One region of the Mucilaginibacter aureus genome, then DNA from elsewhere that is predicted to be linked to it. Evidence: riboswitches for the same ligand, from Rfam matches in the RefSeq annotation. Region 1 holds a riboswitch; the other holds the start of a gene.
The links. Region 1 has a riboswitch for cobalamin ahead of metE (5-methyltetrahydropteroyltriglutamate--homocysteine S-methyltransferase). Riboswitches for the same ligand answer to the same signal wherever they lie in the genome.

Region 1 (9,904 bases):
GTTAAAGTGTATAACCGATAACATATATCATCTAAATAAAAAAGCCTTAGCTGTAATTCAGTTAAGGCTTTTTTATTTAGTAGCACAGAATATCTTGATTCTTGCCTCTTGATTCCTGACTCTTTTCAGCGGTCTACTTCTCCCAATACAAAATCTATCGAACCCACAATAGCTATCAAATCGGCTATCATTACACCCTGCGCCATCGCCGGTAAAACCGAAAGATTATTAAAGCTTGGCCCTCTGGATTTTACCCGAAAAGGTATCTCTGTATCAGCCATTCGCACATTCCCGGTTTTATCGTATTCAATATTTTGCTTGTGCATAAAATAAAACCCTAACTCACCTTTGGGGTTCTCCGCGCGCACATAAAAATCCTGTGGTTTAGGTACTAACTTACGCGGTAACTTTGCGCGCGGGTCAAAATCAGGTGTGCGTTTCAGTTCTTTTTGCAAACGCTCCAGGCATTGTTCTATTATTTTAACCGATTGCTCTATTTCATCAACACGCACCTTATAACGGTCCCAGCAATCGCCAACTGCACCCATCAGGCCGGTGCCTACCGGTACATCAAATTCAAGTTCCGGATATGCCGAGTAACCATCAATTCGCCTTAAATCATATTTTAAACTTGATCCGCGCAGCATGGGCCCACTGCAGCCATAGTTAATGGCCACGTCGAGTGGTAATATGCCAACATTGGCGGTGCGGTTAATAAATACCTGGTTATCGGTAAGCAGCGCATTCAGTTCAACCATTTTAGGCTTGAAATAGTTTATAAACTCTGTGCAACGCTCTTCAAAGCCAACCGGCAGATCGTAAAATAGCCCGCCAACCCAAATATAGTTATATAACATCCGTGAGCCCGATGCCCATTCCAGCATGCCCATAATGTGTTCCCGATCGCGAAAGCACCATAAAAAAGGGGTAAAGGCGCCTATATCAATACCATAAGTGCCAATAGCTATCAGGTGCGATGCTATACGGTTCAGTTCGCAAACCAATACCCGTATGTATTCAATCCTTTTCGGGATATCGTGGTCTATACCCAGCATCCGCTCAACACCCATTATAAAGGCGTGGCTGTTATTCATCGATGCCAGGTAATCCATCCGGTCGGTAAATGGGATGGTTTGCTGGTAGGTTAATGATTCGGCATGTTTTTCAAAACACCGGTGCAGGTAGCCAATGTGCGGAATAACCTCGCGTACTATCTCGCCGTCCGTAATCAGTTCCAGGCGCAAAACACCATGCGTAGACGGATGCTGCGGACCCATATTGAGCACCATTTCACCTGCATTAACACTGGCTATTTTTTCACGGTAATTAGCTAAGGCCTGGGTATACTTCATCGGGAGATACTAACGGATACGGCCGCTAAAATCGTTATAAAAACTCTTAAATAAAATTAAAAATAGTTGTAAGGTTATCCATTAATTACCGACTAACTATATTTATATAAAACTATCACTTTTAAATCTGGATTAATGACTGATGATATCATAGCGACAGACCCGCGACGGTGGGTTGGTACGTATGCCGATTATTTATACGCTTTTGCACGCAAACGCATTGATGATGATGAATTGGTTAAAGACCTGGTACAGGAAACTTTTTTAGCCGCTTTGCAAAGGGTACAGAGTTTTGAAGGTAAAAGCTCCGAGCGCACCTGGTTAACTGCGATCCTAAAGAACAAGATCATCGATGTGTATCGTAAAAAGGCGTCGGTCATCGTGTCGTCCGATATTGTAAATGCCGAACGCGAGCAACAGGATTTTTTTGCCGAAGACGGGCATTGGAATAAAGAACATTGGCCCGTAGCCTTCGGAATTGAAGGCCACCAGGCATTGGAGAATAAAGAATTGAATAAAATATTAAAGCAATGCATGGAAAAGCTGCCTGCCTTATGGCTGGCGGTTTTTACTATGAAACACATCGATGATGAATCGTCAGAAACGATATGTACGCAGCTAAAGGTTAGTGCTTCAAACTTTTGGGTAATTATTCACCGTGCCAAGTTAAACTTGCGGGCCTGCCTGCAAAAAAACTGGATTTAATTTTTGCGATATGAGTACGTTAAAAAAAATAATCTATAACTGCAGGCAGGCCACCTTACTGCTCGATAAGAGGGAGTTTGTTAAACTAACCTTCCGCGAAACGATCGAGTTGCGTATCCACCTGTACAAATGCGGGGTGTGTAAATTATACGGGCAGCAAACGCATATTATAAACAGCATGGTTCAACACCTGTTCAAAAACCAGGAATATCGGCTTGATGATGGTTTTAAACGAGAACTGCAAGATCGTATCGACCAGGAGTTGAATAAAGAATAAAAAAGATGTAAGGTTGCTGGTATGGTGCCGACTAAGCGGGAAATAAACTAATCACTTAAAACACCAAAAATGAAAACCAACAAGACTACCAGTTCACTTTTCCCGGCAATGATTATTGCATTTGCAATTTCAATTGGCTATGTAAATGCAAACGCAGCTTCAATTAACTACAACTTACCAGCCGACACGTCAAAAATGGCGAAAGACAAAATGAAGATGGATAAGATGAAGAAAGGAAAAATGGATAAAATGAAAATGAAAAAAGACAGCACCTCAAAAATGTCATCAAAAATGTAAAACTGTTTTTATTGTAGAAAGAATAGAGTTTTCTCTAAGCATGGCCGGAAGAATATTCTTCCGGCTTTTTTGTTTTTATAGAACTGCTTTTACTTTACCATACCGTGGTTCATTGCTAAAAATTAATATTGTACGAGTGTTTATTCTCGCACATTACAAAAGTACTATGGGTACTACCTATACTGGTCACCGATCCTAACTTGTTAAAAACAAAATCCTGGTAGTGTTTCATATCTTTCGCGTAAACTTTGAGCAAAAAGTCGAAATCTCCGGAGATGTTATAACATTCTGCAACCTCCTGTAGTTTAGTAATGTCATTAACAAACTCATAACCAATGCTTTTATCGTGTTGTTTTAGTTTGATATTAACAAACACGATCAAGCCGTAGTTCAATTTTTCAGCATTGATCAGGGCAATGTATTTTTTGATATAACCATTGCTCTTTAGCTTTTTAACCCGCTCAAAAACCGGGGTATGTGATAGGTTCACCCTGGTTGCGAGTTCCTTAATTGTGATCTCAGAATCTTCACCCAGTAATCTTAATAGCTGTTTATCTGTGTCATCAAGCTCATCCATAGAATAATCGTCTTTTAAATTGTATATCGGTATACCTGTTTGGCTTATTAATCTACATAATATTGTAAATATAGGTTATTTTACCTATATATTTTCGTTTATAAAGTAAATAAATCTTTATCAGTAGCTTTACCGAAACAAAAGTTCTTTCTTTGCTTTATCAACCGGAAAAGGTTTCCCAGTAATAATTTGGGAGATTAAAGGGGAACCATGTGTAAATCATGGGCTGTCGCGCAACTGTAAGTAACAAAAGTTTCAGTCATCAATGTCCACTGAGTACTAAGGGCACTTGGGAAGGGCGGCTGTAATGTTATAAGTCAGGATACCTGCCTGTTCCGGAAGGACAATGCTTTCGCGCAAAAAGTAAACGGTCTGAGCTGATTTAACAACGGAGGCAGAAGTATATTGCCTTATTGTCAGCACCTGCCTTTTTGATGATGCGGTCGCATTGCGAAGTTTAGCCAAAGCGCTTTTAACAGATTTATTCATTTAATTATTTAAAAGAAAATGCTAACGCAAAACCTGGGCTATCCGCGAATTGGTAGCCAAAGACAACTGAAGAAAGCCTGCGAACAGTACTGGGCAGGCAAAATTACCAGGGCTGATCTTTTTTCGGTTGCCCGCGACATCCGTAGAGAAAACTGGAAAACCCAGCAAAATGCAGGTATCGATCTTATTCCCTGCAACGACTTTAGTTTCTACGATCATGTGCTCGATACATCACTCATGTTAGGTGTTATTCCCAAACGCTATTCTGCGGTGCTCAGCCAAAACAAGACCAATCACGATATCGACCTGTATTTTGCCATGGCCCGTGGTTATCAAAAAGATGGATTAGATATTACTGCCATGGAAATGACCAAGTGGTTTGATACCAATTATCATTACATCGTTCCCGAATTTACTGCCGGACAGCAATTTAAGATCTTCTCCGAAAAAGTTTTCGAAGAGTTTAACCTGGCCAAACAGGTATTAGGTATAGTACCTAAACCGGTTTTAATTGGGCCGGTATCTTATTTACTGTTGGGCAAAGAAAAAGAAGCGAGTTTTGATAAGATCGACCTGATTAAAAAACTGGTGCCTGTTTACGTGGAGATATTGAAACGTTTAAAAGACCAGGGCGCTGTTTGGATACAATTAGACGAGCCGTTTTTAGCTTTGGATCTGTCTGAAAAGCAGAAGGATGCCTATAGCTATGCTTACGCTGAGATCAGGAAACAATGCTCCCAGCTTAAAATTTTATTAACCACCTATTTTGAAAGCTTGCAGGAAAACACCGGATTAGCTGTTAACCTTCCGGTTGAGGCCCTGCATATCGACCTGGTGCGGGCACCAGATCAGTTAGACGAAGTTTTAAAGCTGATCCCATCAACATTAAGCCTGTCATTAGGTGTAATTGATGGCCGCAACATTTGGAAAAACGATTATATCCGTTCGATTGGCCATATTAAAAAAGCGTTAGCCGCTATCGGTAAAGATAGGGTAATAATAGCACCGGGTTGTTCATTGCTGCACTCGCCGGTTGATCTGGACCTGGAAACAGAAATTACGCCTGAAATTAAAAACTGGATGGCTTTCGCCAAACAAAAGCTGAACGAGGTAAATGAGCTGAACCAGATCTTGGCACACAACAACAACGGCCTTTTGCAGGATAACCTGAAAGCAGTATCAAGCCGTAATTTGTCAAAGCTTATCCATAAACAAGTTGTTAAGCAGCGTATGGATGCAATAACCAACGCAGACGCCCAACGAATAAGCGAATTTGATGAGCGCCAGAAAATACAACAGGCTAAGTTTAAACTTCCTTTGTTCCCAACAACAACCATTGGCTCGTTCCCTCAAACTGATGATATCCGCCAGTTAAGGGCGAAATTAAAAAAAGGCGAACTAACGCAGGATGACTATGACGATCAGATCGCGAAGGCAACTGTTGACGCCATACGCTGGCAGGAAGAGATAGGTATTGACGTGTTGGTGCATGGCGAATTTGAGCGTAATGATATGGTGGAGTATTTTGGCGAACGTTTAGATGGCTTTTTGTTCACCAAAAACGGATGGGTGCAAAGTTATGGCAGCCGCTGTGTAAAACCGCCGGTTATTTATGGCGATGTGAGCCGCCCAGGCGATATGACGGTGCGCTGGAGCAGCTTTGCCCAGGCCAATACCAATAAGTTAATGAAGGGCATGTTAACCGGCCCGGTAACCATATTGCAATGGTCTTTCGTGCGCGACGATCAGCCCCGCTCCGAAACTACTTACCAAATTGCTTTAGCTATTCGCGATGAGGTTGTTGCTTTAGAGCAGGCCGGTATCCAGGTTATTCAGATAGACGAACCTGCCATTCGCGAAGGTTTGCCTTTACGGAAGGCCGATTGGGCAACCTATCTTGATTGGGCGGTTAAAGCGTTCCGGATCTCGGCAAGCGGGGTAAAAAACGAAACCCAGATCCATACGCACATGTGCTACAGCGAATTTAATGATATTATCGAACATATAGCCGCTATGGATGCCGATGTGATCACGATTGAAACATCGCGCTCGCAAATGGAATTGTTAGAAGCTTTTGCCGATTTTAAATATCCCGCCGAAATTGGCCCCGGGGTTTATGATATCCATTCGCCACGTGTACCAACCGTTCAGGAAATGCTAAGCTTGCTTAAAAAAGCTGCAAACCTATTACCGGCAGGCAATATTTGGGTTAACCCCGATTGTGGCTTAAAAACGCGTAAATGGCCCGAAACAAAAACGGCCCTGATCAATATGGTGCAAGCCGCCAAAGATGCCCGCGAAATATTTAGCACACAGGCAGTTTAATAGTAAAATCAAAGCCGTACAGTATTTGCTGTGCGGCTTTTTTTGATCAGCTAATAGCCTGCATCACATAGTTTACGATCACATCGCACCTTACCAGGTTAAATTCAAAAAGCTGTTGCGGCTGCCAGTAGCTTGTCAATTCGTCACGCAGCAGCTCTTTAGCCCGTTTTAAACGGATCTTTACATTCGATTCGCCAATGTTTAACGCTTCCATGGTTTCGTTAGTGCTCATTTCCTGTACTTCGCGCATAACAAACACCATCCGGTATTTCTCCGGTAAATCGGCAACTGCTTTTTCTAAAATGCCTTTTAATTCTTTATTTACCAATCCTTTTAATGGAGTATCATTGTGGTACTCATTTGTTGTGTTTTCCATGAGCATTTGTTGAAGCTTTAACTTTCTCTTTTTGTGCAGTAAACTTTCGTTGATCAGTATGCGGGTTATCCATGTACTAAAACTCGACCGGTTTTGAAATTTGTGTAACTGCTGATACGCGTTGATATAAGTTGTCTGCATAATATCTTCCGCTTCTTTATCGTCGTTAATTATCGACATACTGATACGGTACAGGCAGAGATTAAACCTGCGCATCAATATTTCGTATAGGTGCTTTTCTCCCTTAAGTATCCTTTCGATAATCTCTTCGTCGCTCAAATTCAAACTAATAGCTGCACTTATTGGTTTCATTAATGGGATGTTAATTATAAAGATAGAGTATCGGGGGCTAAAAGGGTTACATTTTTTGTGAGGATTTATTTTGTAACCCTTTTTTATCAGTTTCTCTCTAATGGTTAAAACAAACAATCACAGATCATGGAAGACAACAGCAAAAACCTCAAAAACGTTAAAACTATCTTGAAACTCACTTTCGGCCTTGTACCAATAGTAGCGGGCACCGATAAGTTCACCAATTTATTAACCGACTGGGCGCATTATCTAAACCCCTCACTTAAAGCGGCATTATCATTCAGCGATCATGGATTTATGATGATAGTTGGTGCAATTGAAATAATAGCAGGTATATTAGTATTGTTCGATCCTAAAAAAGGTGGTCTGCTGGTAAGTGCCTGGCTGGTACTCATCGCGTTAAGCCTGCTGGCCAGTGGAAACTATCTGGATGTAGCAGTACGCGATCTGGTAATGGCGATAGGTGCATTTTGCTTGTCAAAGCTATCGGGCGTTAACGATTTAAAACAAACAACATAATGGAAAAGCACATTGTAAAGGTTTTGCAAACCAATTTTGTAACCCATAACGTTAAACATTTTGTAATTGAAAAACCTGCCGGATACACTTTTGTATCCGGCCAGGCTACTGATGTTTCGATCAATAGGCCCGGTCTAGAGGACGAATTGCGCCCCTTTACCTTTACCTCGCTTAACCATTGGGACAACCTTGAATTTACCATCAAGATATATACCGACCATGATGGTGTAACCAATAAACTGCTCAGCGTAAATGCCGGAGATGAACTCATTATCCACGAAGTATTTGGCGCCATCGAGTTTAAAGAGCCCGGGTTATTTATTGCCGGCGGGGCAGGGGTAACGCCTTTTATCTCAATATTACGACAGTTAAACGTTCAAAACAATTTAAAAGGCAGCATCTTGTTGTTCGCTAATCACACCGAAGCTGATATTATATTACACCACGAACTAAGTGTAATGCTTGGCGATAATTTAATCAATGTGATCAGTCATCCTAATGATGGTACGAAAGGGGAGATCATTAACAAAGCCATGCTTTCCAGGTATGTAAACAAAGAAACAGCCAATTATTACGTTTGCGGCCCGGATCAGTTTATCGAACAAATGATAAACGACCTGAAAGAATTAGGTGTAAAAGAAGATCAGATAATTTACGAGCACTAACAAGCCGTGTAATATTCTTCCTTTTCGGTAGTATGGATCCGGATAACACCCGAGAGTGCAAGGTTAACAATAATGCGCTGCGCTCCGCGGCGGGTCATTTTTAGCAGCTGGCAGTATTCTTTAATATTGATACGTTCGTTAGTGTCAAGGTATTCAAGCAGGGCTTTTTCTTTGGTCGAATATTCAATCAGCACACCTTCATCCTGTACCGATCGTTTCAGCACGTCCACCACAATTTTACTGGCAAGTACGCTTTTATCCTTTACGCGGATGTATACCCACCATTTGCCGTCTTCGGCAAGGGCGTAGTGTGGTTTTTCGGGGCTGGGCGGAATATCTACCACCAAAACCAACTTATCATCTACATAAATTTCTTCAAAAACGGGTTCAAGGGCGGGTCGGGCAAACAAATGCGCAGCACGCGTGATCATATAACGCTCTTCGTCTTCTGATTTTACACCCTTTATGGTACCATCATCATAAACACCAATCAATAAGCGGCCGCCTTTATTATTGGCAAATGACACCATGGTACGTGCGATCTTTTCGCAGCTGGTAATGGTTTTCTTAAAATCCAGAGATACACTTTCTCCCTCCGAAATCAATTTTTTGATGTTCATTTTCTCCCTCCATTTATTGTTGATCAATGGTTTGATAAGGTTGATAGATCTGCATCCATAGTTCCGGCTTATCTATCGGTGTAAAACCAAATTGTGCGTAAAGTTCATGCGCATCACGTGTTGCCAAACTCCATCTGCGCACCCCATCAAAAGCCGGGTATTGCGTAATGGTTTGTACGAGCCATTTTGACAAGCCCAATTTGCGGTATTCGGGCAATATAAATACGTCGGCCAAATAGGCAAAAGTAGCCTGGTCGGTAATAACCCGTGCAAAACCTGCCTGTTTTTTATCGTGGTAAACACCAAAACAAATGGAATGTTCAATGGCTCTTTTTAACCGGTCGGCCGGGATGCCCTTGGCCCAGTATGATTCCTGACCGAGATAATGATAGATAACATTAAAGTCGAGCAGGTTTTTATCGGTTGATATCAGGAAGCCTTTTGCAGTAAAATGGCTATCGTTCACTATTACGGAAGACATGGTAGGGTGCATTACTATTGCTAAGTTAACGATACTGCCTTATAAAGGTTATCTAAATAGCAAAACAACTTATTAACAAATTAAATTTAACCAACATTAATAAGCGATGGTGCTCTTTTCGTCGGTATATAAATTACGTACATAAACCTCATTTATTATGGATACGCAATGCTGGCCGTTCTTATCGTACATCTCAACCGGGAAGGCTTTGACAAATTTGCCTACAGTTTTCAGGATATGCTCGGCTTCGGCAATTTCTTCTTCGCTGATGCTTATCTTAAAATATAAATTAGTACGGCCGGGTTTTAAATATTGTATCTGTGCCGATTTTAGCCACACCCGCACCTTAAATCCGCGACGCTGTAATATCTGGTCGAACAGCAATGCATAAAACGGGTCGGCAGCAGCGAAAATTGTACCGCCAAAAATGGACGCATTATAGTTTTTGTTCAAAAAGCTTTTGCTCACCTTAACCTCAACACTGGTAAAGCCCTTGCCAAATTTTTGTACCCAAATGCGTTGCGACAGCAATGGAGGGTATAAACGCATAACCCATTTTAAAACTCTTTCGGATATTACCATTGGTAAATGTGCAGATTACTAATGCGCAAATATATGGATGTGCAAATGAGTAAATGTGCAGATATGCAAATTATGATACTGATAAGATATAATGCAAATCAATTTACATCAAAAACTCACGTTCCAGATCTGCACCAGTTTGTCATCACTAACAGAAGCCAGTTTTCTTCCCTCATCAAACCAAGCCAGTTTATTAATTGACAGGCGATGTATTGGGTAACCCTTTTCGCGGCTGATATTTTTATACAGTTTAAAGTCGTCGCTACCCCATAGCTTAATGCTTTTATCCATGCTGGCGGTTGCAAAGTAAGGTTCGGTAGGGTGGAA
Region 2 (9,904 bases), 100 kb from region 1:
TAGGCGTTTTATTTGCACCAAAAAAAGGAAAAGAAAACAGGGAAAAATTAGCAAAATCGTTAGTTGGCCTGCGCGATGCAGCTGCCGACCAAATGGACAATCTGTTAACTATAGCTGATAACATGATCATTACCATGCGTACCCGCAATGATATGTATGCTCATCAGCACGATGATATTGAAAACGCCATTATTTAAGTACACGGGCGTTTATATAAAAAATAAAGCCCCGGTTATTGCCGGGGCTCCTTAAATCATCGTTATATACCTGTTTGATCAGGCTGATCTCCATTATCAGGATTATAAGCGCTTACAGGCGGCTCATCTTCTGTAGCCATAATGGTCACTATGGTTACATCATCGGTCATCACCGCATTCATACATTCGTCATCTATAGTTACGCGGTCGTCGGTACTGTATATTTCCATATAATCCTTAAAGCTTAATACATCTTGCCTAACCAGTCTTTCAAATACAGGGTTCAGTAGTTTGGCGAGACCTGTGCCCAGACCACCCGCAGGAGGCAAATAGCTGATCACCACTTTTACAATGGTGCCCTGTTGGCCCGGAGCATCTTCAAATTCAACCTTGCCTGTGTTGTTGATGGTCGCGTCGGGCAGCGATTGCCAACTGATGTGGCTGCCGGGTATATCTTCCACAATTTCGGCATCCCAGCTAATGTTACCTATGTTACCAGGTATTTTGGCCTCCCAATGCGAATATTTGTCACTAATAACCTGAATATTATCCAAATGACTCATAAACAAAGGCAGGTTTTCCAGTCGGCGCCAAAAATCGTAAACATCCTGCCGATTCCTGTTAACGGTAAAGGTGTATTTGATATTGACGTTTACCGGCTCGGTGGTGGTTTTGCCTAAACGGGTATAAACTTCGCAATGCCCGGTAACGCCGCGTTGTACCAGGTAGCCGCCCGCAAATATGCGCAGGGCACTCCGCAACGGATGCCTAAACATGCGCGACAGACCGCCAAATGCCATGCGTGTACCTAAAGCTACCGAAGCTACACGCTCGGGCCATTCAAGGTTAACGATTGGAGCGGTAGTGCCATCCCCGGTGTTATATTGATTTTGATGCAGTGTTGTATCTGGCATAACATTTATGTTTTATATAAATGTTTAACCAATGATCAGTCAATCTGTTTTCGTTAAATGAAAATTATTTATAATCAAATTTAAACCGGCTCAGATCAGGAAGGTGTTTCTTTTTACGCTGCAGTTCGTGCCGGTAGATCACCTGGCCCAGGTTTTTCATAAACGGCAGGCATACCGTAGCGTATTCGTACTTGTTGTCGTTCAGGATGCCATCTTCGTTGGATTGGACAACGGCGGTGAGCATAAACTCAACCTTATTCTTAAAATCGACAATGTAGGCATTATCGATATCGTAACCGTAAGAATCGCCGATTTTGTTGAAGATACGGATATCAGGATTGATCACCGCTGAGGTATCCGATCCGTAGAAAAGGAATTTGCAAAATGCGGGGTAATATTCCGGCCGCGGATAAGTTGGTTTGATACTTTCGGTAGGGAACATGCTCATGTACTTGTACATAAAGCTGTAATCATCATCCGTAAGGTTATAACGCTGATCTTTAGGAAATGCCGATGGGAACAGCAACCGGCGCAACACCATTTGCTGATCGGCAATGGGGTAAACGTTCTTATCCTCAAAACTGTACTGGCCCATCACCAGCTTATCATGGCTATCCATATAGCCCTTTCCCTGCAGCATGTTATCAAGGTGCATCGGGTATTCGTTGGCATCGTAAGCAGCCGGTTTGGTGTACACAATTTTGCCCTCCTGCTCAAAACGGATCGGGTTGGTATGTTTGGTCGATTCGCCTGCATCGCCAATGGCTAACCTGCCAATGATGCGGGTGTTATTTAAATTGTACTTTTTGAGTTTGGCGTTGATCTCGGCGCGATCTACAAATTCGTACACCCGGTTGTATGCATTGTTATCGCTAACCAGCAGTATCTTTTTGATATAATTTTCAAGGCTTGGTAAACCATTTACCGATGAATCGTCTTTGGTAACAGCGGTTTGGCCCTTAAAAGCCGTATCGGTTTGCATATTGGTTTTGCGGGTAAGCCCGGCAACTTTGAGCTCGTTTATTTTTTCAAGTCCGAAGATGGCCGTAGGCAATTTTACCGTGCTGGCAGGGTAGAAGTAGCGGTTCGCGTTAAGCCGATAGCTGTATTGCGTAAAGTGCGGCTGGTTATTGGCATCACGGTCAATCTGGGTGTATAATATCTGCACCTCGTTCTGGGTGGGATGATTGAGTATGCCCGCAAATAGCTCCGGATGGCTTTCTAATAGCTTTTTCAGGAATACGGTATCGGTTTTTTGCGCTGCGGCGGATAGTGTCATCAATAAGGCAAATAGCGTACAATAAAATTTCATAGGGGTAAATATAACCGATTTTGTATTGATGCTAACAAATCTTTCTGTTACATTTGCAACGCTTTCGGTTCTTTTCCCGGTTCACCGGGAAGGGATTAAAAGGGAATCCGGTGTAAATCCGGAGCTGTCCCGCAGCTGTAAGTCCGGGCCTTTACAAAGGCTTAGTTGAATAAGAGTGTCACTGTTTGCTTTACGCGATGGGAAGACTTCAACGTTAGGACGAGCCAGAATACCTGCCACGAGCATTTATTATTCATAGCTTTCGGGGATAGAAGCTTGGATGAGATCGTGCTCACTGCAGGAGCGCCTTTCCCATTCCTTATTCTTCGTTTCTGTATGCTGTGGGTTAAAACTCACAACAACATGAAAAAAAATTATGTAGTAGTTGCTGTAAGCCTGGGGCTTGCACAACTGGGCCTCCAGGTAAACACGGGCCATGCGCAAGGCGCAAAACTAAAGGACACCACAAAACTGAACGAGGTTGTAATTACCGCAACCCGTTCGCCAAAAAAACTATCGGACATTGGGCGTAACGTAACAGTTATTACGCAGGCACAGATCAATCAGTCGCAAGGCCGTACGGTACCCGACCTGCTTAATAACGTGGCCGGAATTACCTTTTCGGGAGCCAATAATAACCGGGGCATCAGTTCTGATGTATACCTGCGTGGAGCAAGTGCAGGCAATACCCTGATATTGGTTGATGGTTTCCCGGTAAATGACGCGTCGGGCATAGCCGGCAATTATGATTTGAATGCGTTTCCAATTGACCAGATCGAACGTATCGAAATACTGAAGGGCAGCAATTCAACGCTTTACGGCTCTGATGCAGTTGCGGGTGTGATCAATATCATTACCAAAAAGCCTGCTGATCAAAAATTAGCGCCTACAATTCAGGCAGGTGTTGGCAGTTACAAAACCTATACCAGTTCACTGGGTCTTAACGGAACGATCAACAAAACGGGGATCGCTGTCAATATCTCAAATGTTGATTACGGCGGTTTTTCGGCAGCTACAGATCGTACCGGCAATTCAAATTTTAAAAATGATGGGTTTCGTCAGCGTTCTGTGAGCATTAATCTTACCCAGCCGGTTTCGCAAAAATTAACATTGAATGCTAACTTGCAAACCAGTTACAATACCGGCGATCTGCCGTACGATGCTTTTAAGGGCGATAACGATTATACCTACAACAAAACCTTTTTGTTGGGCGGTGTAGGAGCTAAGTTAGCCTTACCAAATGGTGCGTTGCGTTTTAATGTAAGTCAAAACAATGTTTGGAACGACTATCAAAATTTACCTACAGATAACGGTGGTGCCAGCTCTGTAGTACGCAATCTGGGTCGCATTACCAATGGCGAAGCTGTATTGAACCAGGGGTTAGGCAAATATTTCGATATCACAAGTGGTCTTGATGTTAAATACTCTAATACCAACCAATATAGTTTATACAGCTCTGCTTCGTTCCCTAATACGGTACCAAGCATTATTAATGCGAGTACCAATATTGAAAGCGTTTATACTTCATTGTTTTTTAAATCGGACATCTTTCACATGGAGCTGGGCGGCCGCTACAATCACCACAATAAATATGGAAGCAACTTTACCTACACTATTAACCCATCTGTAACACTTGCCAACAGGTTTAAAATATTTGCAAGCATTGGTTCCGCTTACGTTACCCCATCATTGTACCAGCTTTATTCGCAATACGGTACGCCTGACCTGAAACCGCAAACTACCGTATCGTACGAAGCAGGTTTTGATTTGGAGATCGTGAAAAACATGCTGTCATTTACTTCCGATTTTTTTAAACGCAAAACAACCGATGTTATTTACTTTTATAGCCAGTCGGTATCTCCGTATGCTTCATACTATCTAAACGGAAGCAAGCAAGATGACCAGGGATTTGAAAGCGAGTTAAACTTTAACTACCAAGGTTTTAAACTATCTGGCTATACCGCCTATGTTGTGGGGCACCAAACTGATGTAAACGGTAACGAAACGCTTAACCTGCTGCGCAGGCCAAAAAACACCTATGGCGCCAATGCAGCATACCAATTTGCTAAAGTGCTAACAGTTGGGGTGAACTACAAATACACCGGCGGCCGTTTTGACAGGGAGTTTTTAGACGTTGCACCGTACTCAAGAGTTGATGAATTGCCAAGCTACAATTTGTTTGATCTGCATTTGCAATACAGCCCGATAGCTAACTTTAGCATTTTTGTCGACCTTAAAAATTTATTTGATACAAAATATGTTGATTGGGTTGGCTACAATACCATGGGCTTTAACGTAATGAGCGGGTTGAAGTACACATTCAAGTAAGATTTGAACAATCTTTTATTTGTAGTTTAGTTTAAGTATTTTTGCAATCACAGAATATATAAACATTTATGTCTACACAGCAAAAAATAAACATTCGCAACAGCGTACTATTTCTGATGATGGTAGCTGCTGTTGCTACACGTGTACTTATCCCTAACAACCTGGTAACCTGGGCCAACTTTACACCGGTAGGTGCAGTGGCGCTGTTTGGCGGTGCGTATTTTTCGGATAAATGGAAAGCTTACCTGTCTACTTTGTTGATACTATTGATTAGCGATCTGCTTGTAAACTATACCAAATACAATAAGGTTGGCTTATTTGATGGAGCATGGATAGTTTATTTAACTTATGCTGTTACCGTATTTATCGGCACGCTTATTAAAAAAGTAAGTGCTATAAAAGTAATAGTGGCAGCTGTTGGTGCGGTAGTAATCCACTGGCTGCTTACCGATATGACCTTTGGCAGCACTTATTATCCTCCGGGATTAACAGGGTATTTTCAATCGTTAAACTCGGCTATCCCATTCGAGGCAAAGATGATAGTGGGTAACCTGCTTTTCTCGGCCTTGTTATTCGGTACTTTCGAAGCAGCCAAAACCAGATATACTGTTTTACAGGTGCAACCTCAGGTAGCCTGATCTATTTTTAATTTGATATGGAAAGCGTCCCGGCATATCGGGGCGCTTTTTTTGTGCTTATATTTATCACAATGAAACAAAAATTAGTGGTTTTAACCGGCGCCGGTATTAGTGCCGAAAGCGGATTGAAAACTTTTAGAGACAGCGACGGCCTTTGGGAAGGTTATGACATTCAGGAAGTAGCCACACCCGAAGGCTGGGAGCGCAACCCGGCACTGGTGCAGGACTTTTACAATATGCGCCGTAAATCGGTATTGGAGGCTAAACCCAATGCGGCACATGAGGCATTGGCTAAACTGGAACAAAAATATGAGATAACGATCATCACCCAGAATATTGATGATCTGCACGAAAGGGCAGGATCCACCAATGTGGTGCACCTCCATGGTATTATTACCAAATCACAATCGAGCAAAAACCCCAGGCTAACGTATCCCATTAAAGGCTGGGAATTGCGCATGGGCGAAACATGTCGCTTAGGTTCACAATTACGCCCGCATGTGGTTTGGTTTGGCGAAATGGTGCCGATGATTGAACCCGCGGCTAAAATTTGCGCGCAAGCCGAAATCTTTATTTTAGTGGGATCGTCGCTGGCGGTTTATCCTGCATCGGGCCTGATCAATTATGTGCCTGCGGATGTACCCAAATACATTATTGACCCTAAGATCCCTGTTGTTTACGGTGTGCCGGATATGATCAAAATAGAAGAAAAGGCAACCATAGGCGTACCCGAATTAGTTGATCAGTTATTGAGTTAATAGGTTATTGTTTTTTTAAGTTTGTTAACTTTATCACAAAAACAAGATATAGGCGTTAGTTTTATGATGCGATACAAATTTTTTATCTTTACTATGCTATTTGCGGTTGGCAGTTTCACGGTATCTGCGCAAAGCAAAACAGTTAAACCGATCACCTATCAGCAATTACAGCAACGTTTTAACAATAAGGATACCGTTTATATTGTAAACTTTTGGGCCACCTGGTGCGGCCCTTGTGTTGCCGAACTCCCTAATTTTGATAAACTGCAGCAAACCTATAAAGCCCGGCCTGTAAAGGTGCTGTTGGTGAGCATGGATTTTAAATCGAAATGGGCTGAGGTGAATTCATTTGCGAAAAGCAAAAAAATAGTAAGCGAAGTTTACCTGGCCGATAAGCCGAACGAACAGGTTTTTATTGACCAGATCGATAAAAGCTGGAGCGGTGCCTTGCCGGGAACGATGATCGTAAATGCACGGAAAAATATTCGTAAATTTTATGAAAAGGAATTTACTTACGATGAGTTAAATAAATTATATCAAACCAATAAATAATCAGAAACATGAAAAAGTTATTCGCTTTATTAACAGTGGCCGTAATAGGCCTTGCGGCTTTTAAAGCCGATAATGGTGGTTATAAAGTTGGCGACGTTGCTGCCGATTTTAAACTAAAAAATGTGGATGGTAAAACCATATCGCTGGCTAATTATAAAGCAGCCAAGGGTTTTATCGTAGTATTTACCTGCAATCATTGTCCTTATGCCAAAGCTTACGAAAGCCGTATTATGGATCTCGACAAAAAGTATGCGGCTAAGGGTTATCCTGTTATCGCCATCAGCCCCAACGACCCAATAGGTGAGCCTGCCGATTCATTCGATAATATGAAAAAACTGGCTGCAGCCAAAGGCTATACCTTTCCGTATACCATTGATGAAACCCAGGATGTAACCCGCGAGTACGGCGCCAGGGCTACCCCACATGTGTTTGTACTGCAAAAAACCGAAAAGGGCAATGTGGTGCAATATATAGGTGCTATTGACGATGATACCGAAAACAGCAACCCTAACCACACCCGTTATGTGGAAAATGCCGTAAACGCTTTATTAGCAGGTAAAAGCGTAGCCACCACCAGCACCAAAGCCATAGGCTGCTCTATTAAATGGAAAAAAGGAGCCTGATTTGCAGATGATTTGATGTGCAGATATGCAAATATGAGATCCCGGTTGATGATGATTCAGCCGGGATCTTTTATTTGATAATGGCAATTAATACAATAACCGCAATTACCGCCAGGCCCGAAAATACAAACAAAGGTGTTTTTGCTCTTAGCACCACATTATCATAGGCTAATTTGAGGGCATGGGGCATTTCTTTTAACTTAAGCACCTGTTTGCAATGCAAACATTGCGAAACCCCGGTTTTACCGATCCCAAACATCGGGATCCAGTATACATGTGCATATCGTTGAAACACGCTCATGTGCATGGTATTAGCCGAACTGCAATGCGGGCACTGCTCAGCAATCTGTTCGGTAATAATGTGTGTGGCTTTTGATCCGTAAATAATCATGGTGAAGGTTAAGTTTAGGTAGCTAAATATACCTTCAAAAATTTGTAATAACAATAACCGGTTTAGCATAAAACAACAAAGCCCGTATGAACATCATACGGGCTTTGTTTATCAGTTTATATTAGTTTACTTAGCTTCAGCTATTGTATTTACCTCTATCGAATCATCGGTAACGGTACCTTCTACAGTTACTTTCTTCCCGGCAAATTTGATCACTTTCTTCTGGTTTGATATGGTATAAACCTTATCACCAACAACCAAAACAGCAGCCGATCCGCCTTTGATACATTTTGCGGCACAAGCGGCATGGTCGGCGGTATTCGCTTTACCTTTGGCCGCGCACATCGCATCGCCAATGTATCCGGTTAACGAAGTATCTTTTACCTTAAATGCAAATGTGGTGCCTATGGCTGCCACCATCATCACTAACAACAATAGCTTTTTCATAACTGAATGGTTTTAATGGTTTGGTAATCAAATATAAATAAAAAGATCTGTAAAAACCAAGGCCGCTTTAAGCAGTGATCTCGGCAGGTTTGTTATGCTTAGGATAATATCGTTTTGCACTTGCACGGATAATGAGCATCTGGAACAACACGATATAAACTACCCATTGCACTAAATTCAGCATATTCACAATCACCACCAATATTACCGATATAGGGGTAAGTATAAAGGTTAACCGGTGGGCCTTCCATTTTAACGCATCTTCAACTGTTGACGGATAGAAACATAGTTTTTGTTTATGCTTAACAATATATTGCAGTATCAGCGTTTGGACGAAAGCTCCTGCCAGTATAATGCCGATATATACATCAAGAGCCCATAAATTATGCGGCGCTATGGTACCTGCAATAATGGTAACAGCAAACGGAAAAAGTGATATCACAAACAAAAAAAGCAGGTTACGTACAACCAGCGGTGCATCATAATCTTTCAGCACTTTAAAAATTTTGAGGTGCCGCAGCCAAAATGCGCTCACCAAAAGGAAGCTTAAAGCATAAGCACCCAATCGTGGTGTCAGGTCTACAAACGCCTGCCTTACCTGTTGGGATGTGGCATGGCGCAAACCTTCGGGTAGTTTTATTTCCAGCACCATAATTGTAATGATGATGGCAAATACCGCGTCGCTAAACAGGATAACACGTTCCAGTTCAAACTCGTGCTTTAATTCTTTATCTTCCATTTGGGATCAATAGCTTATTTGTACTAAATTACATTTTTTAATAAAAAGTTAACCATGTTATCAAAATCGTTTTTCTGTATATTGATGGTATTACCTTTTTTGGGCTGGACACAAAAACTAACCAAAGCCGATGTGCAAAGATGCCAGGCCGAAGCCAAACGGGTAACTATTATCCGCGATAATTGGGGCGTACCGCATATTTATGCCAAAACCGATGCCGATGTTGTTTTTGGCCTGCTTTACAGCGAATGCGAGGATAACTTTAAAGGGGTGGAACGCAACTACCTCAATGTACTGGGCCGCACTGCCGAGATTGATGGCGAGAGAGCCGTTTATACCGATCTGCTGATGCGCCTGGCCGAGGACAGTACCGATGCCATCAGGGATTACAAAGTTTGTGCTCCCGCTTTTAAAAAACTGCTTAACGCTTTCGCGGATGGAGTTAACTACTATCTGTATAAACATCCTGAAGTACGACCTGCCGTATTAACCAGTTTTAAGCCCTGGTATGCCTTAATGTTTACCGATGGCAGTGTAGGTGCCACCATAACCGGCGGCGCTACCGTTGATGATGTGAGGCGGTTTTACAGCAAGGGCGAACCACAAATGGGTTTTAACTATAAAGTTAACGACGAGCTGATGGAAACCGGTTCGAACGGGTTTGCCATATCGCCATCAAAAACAGCCGGCGGTAATGCCATGCTGTATATTAACCCCCATGTTCCTTTCTATTTCCGCTCGGAAGTAGAACTGGTGAGCCAGGAAGGTTTGCATGCCTACGGTGCAGTTACCTGGGGGCAATTCTTCGTTTACCAGGGTTTTAACCGGCATTGCGGCTGGATGCATACCACCAGCAATGCCGACGTTGCCGACCTGTACGCCGAAAACATCACCAAAAATGATCAGGGTTTGTTTTACGAATATAACAAGCAGTTAAAACCGGTAAGCAGTAAAAATGTAACAGTTAGCTACGCGGATGCAAATGGTAAGGTCAGTTCATCAATA

Region 2: linked by a shared signal. The riboswitch ahead of ACFGVR_RS18870 (TonB-dependent receptor plug domain-containing protein) and the one ahead of metE (5-methyltetrahydropteroyltriglutamate--homocysteine S-methyltransferase) in region 1 are both predicted to bind cobalamin.

Annotation. Positions count from the first base shown of each region.
Region 1 is NZ_CP170601.1:4,294,675-4,304,578, forward strand. Features, by position in the region: gene ACFGVR_RS18330 (S1C family serine protease) at 1-21, shown strand, start outside; gene ACFGVR_RS18335 (NADH-quinone oxidoreductase subunit D) at 126-1,352, opposite strand; gene ACFGVR_RS18340 (sigma-70 family RNA polymerase sigma factor) at 1,488-2,057, shown strand; gene ACFGVR_RS18345 (hypothetical protein) at 2,068-2,334, shown strand; gene ACFGVR_RS18350 (hypothetical protein) at 2,404-2,631, shown strand; gene ACFGVR_RS18355 (Lrp/AsnC family transcriptional regulator) at 2,747-3,208, opposite strand; cobalamin riboswitch at 3,363-3,556, shown strand; gene metE (5-methyltetrahydropteroyltriglutamate--homocysteine S-methyltransferase) at 3,716-6,022, shown strand; gene ACFGVR_RS18365 (sigma-70 family RNA polymerase sigma factor) at 6,069-6,710, opposite strand; gene ACFGVR_RS18370 (hypothetical protein) at 6,837-7,229, shown strand; gene ACFGVR_RS18375 (flavodoxin reductase) at 7,229-7,894, shown strand; gene ACFGVR_RS18380 (AlbA family DNA-binding domain-containing protein) at 7,891-8,514, opposite strand; gene ACFGVR_RS18385 (GNAT family N-acetyltransferase) at 8,528-8,995, opposite strand; gene ACFGVR_RS18390 (DUF4442 domain-containing protein) at 9,092-9,577, opposite strand; gene ACFGVR_RS18395 (WD40 repeat domain-containing protein) at 9,686-9,904, opposite strand, start outside.
Region 2 is NZ_CP170601.1:4,398,985-4,408,888, forward strand. Features, by position in the region: gene ACFGVR_RS18855 (YtxH domain-containing protein) at 1-197, shown strand, start outside; gene ACFGVR_RS18860 (SRPBCC family protein) at 260-1,111, opposite strand; gene ACFGVR_RS18865 (serine hydrolase) at 1,176-2,423, opposite strand; cobalamin riboswitch at 2,472-2,678, shown strand; gene ACFGVR_RS18870 (TonB-dependent receptor plug domain-containing protein) at 2,787-4,751, shown strand; gene ACFGVR_RS18875 (DUF6580 family putative transport protein) at 4,820-5,389, shown strand; gene ACFGVR_RS18880 (SIR2 family NAD-dependent protein deacylase) at 5,461-6,147, shown strand; gene ACFGVR_RS18885 (TlpA disulfide reductase family protein) at 6,241-6,699, shown strand; gene ACFGVR_RS18890 (thioredoxin family protein) at 6,708-7,322, shown strand; gene ACFGVR_RS18895 (hypothetical protein) at 7,393-7,713, opposite strand; gene ACFGVR_RS18900 (hypothetical protein) at 7,840-8,160, opposite strand; gene ACFGVR_RS18905 (TMEM175 family protein) at 8,228-8,899, opposite strand; gene ACFGVR_RS18910 (penicillin acylase family protein) at 8,954-9,904, shown strand, end outside.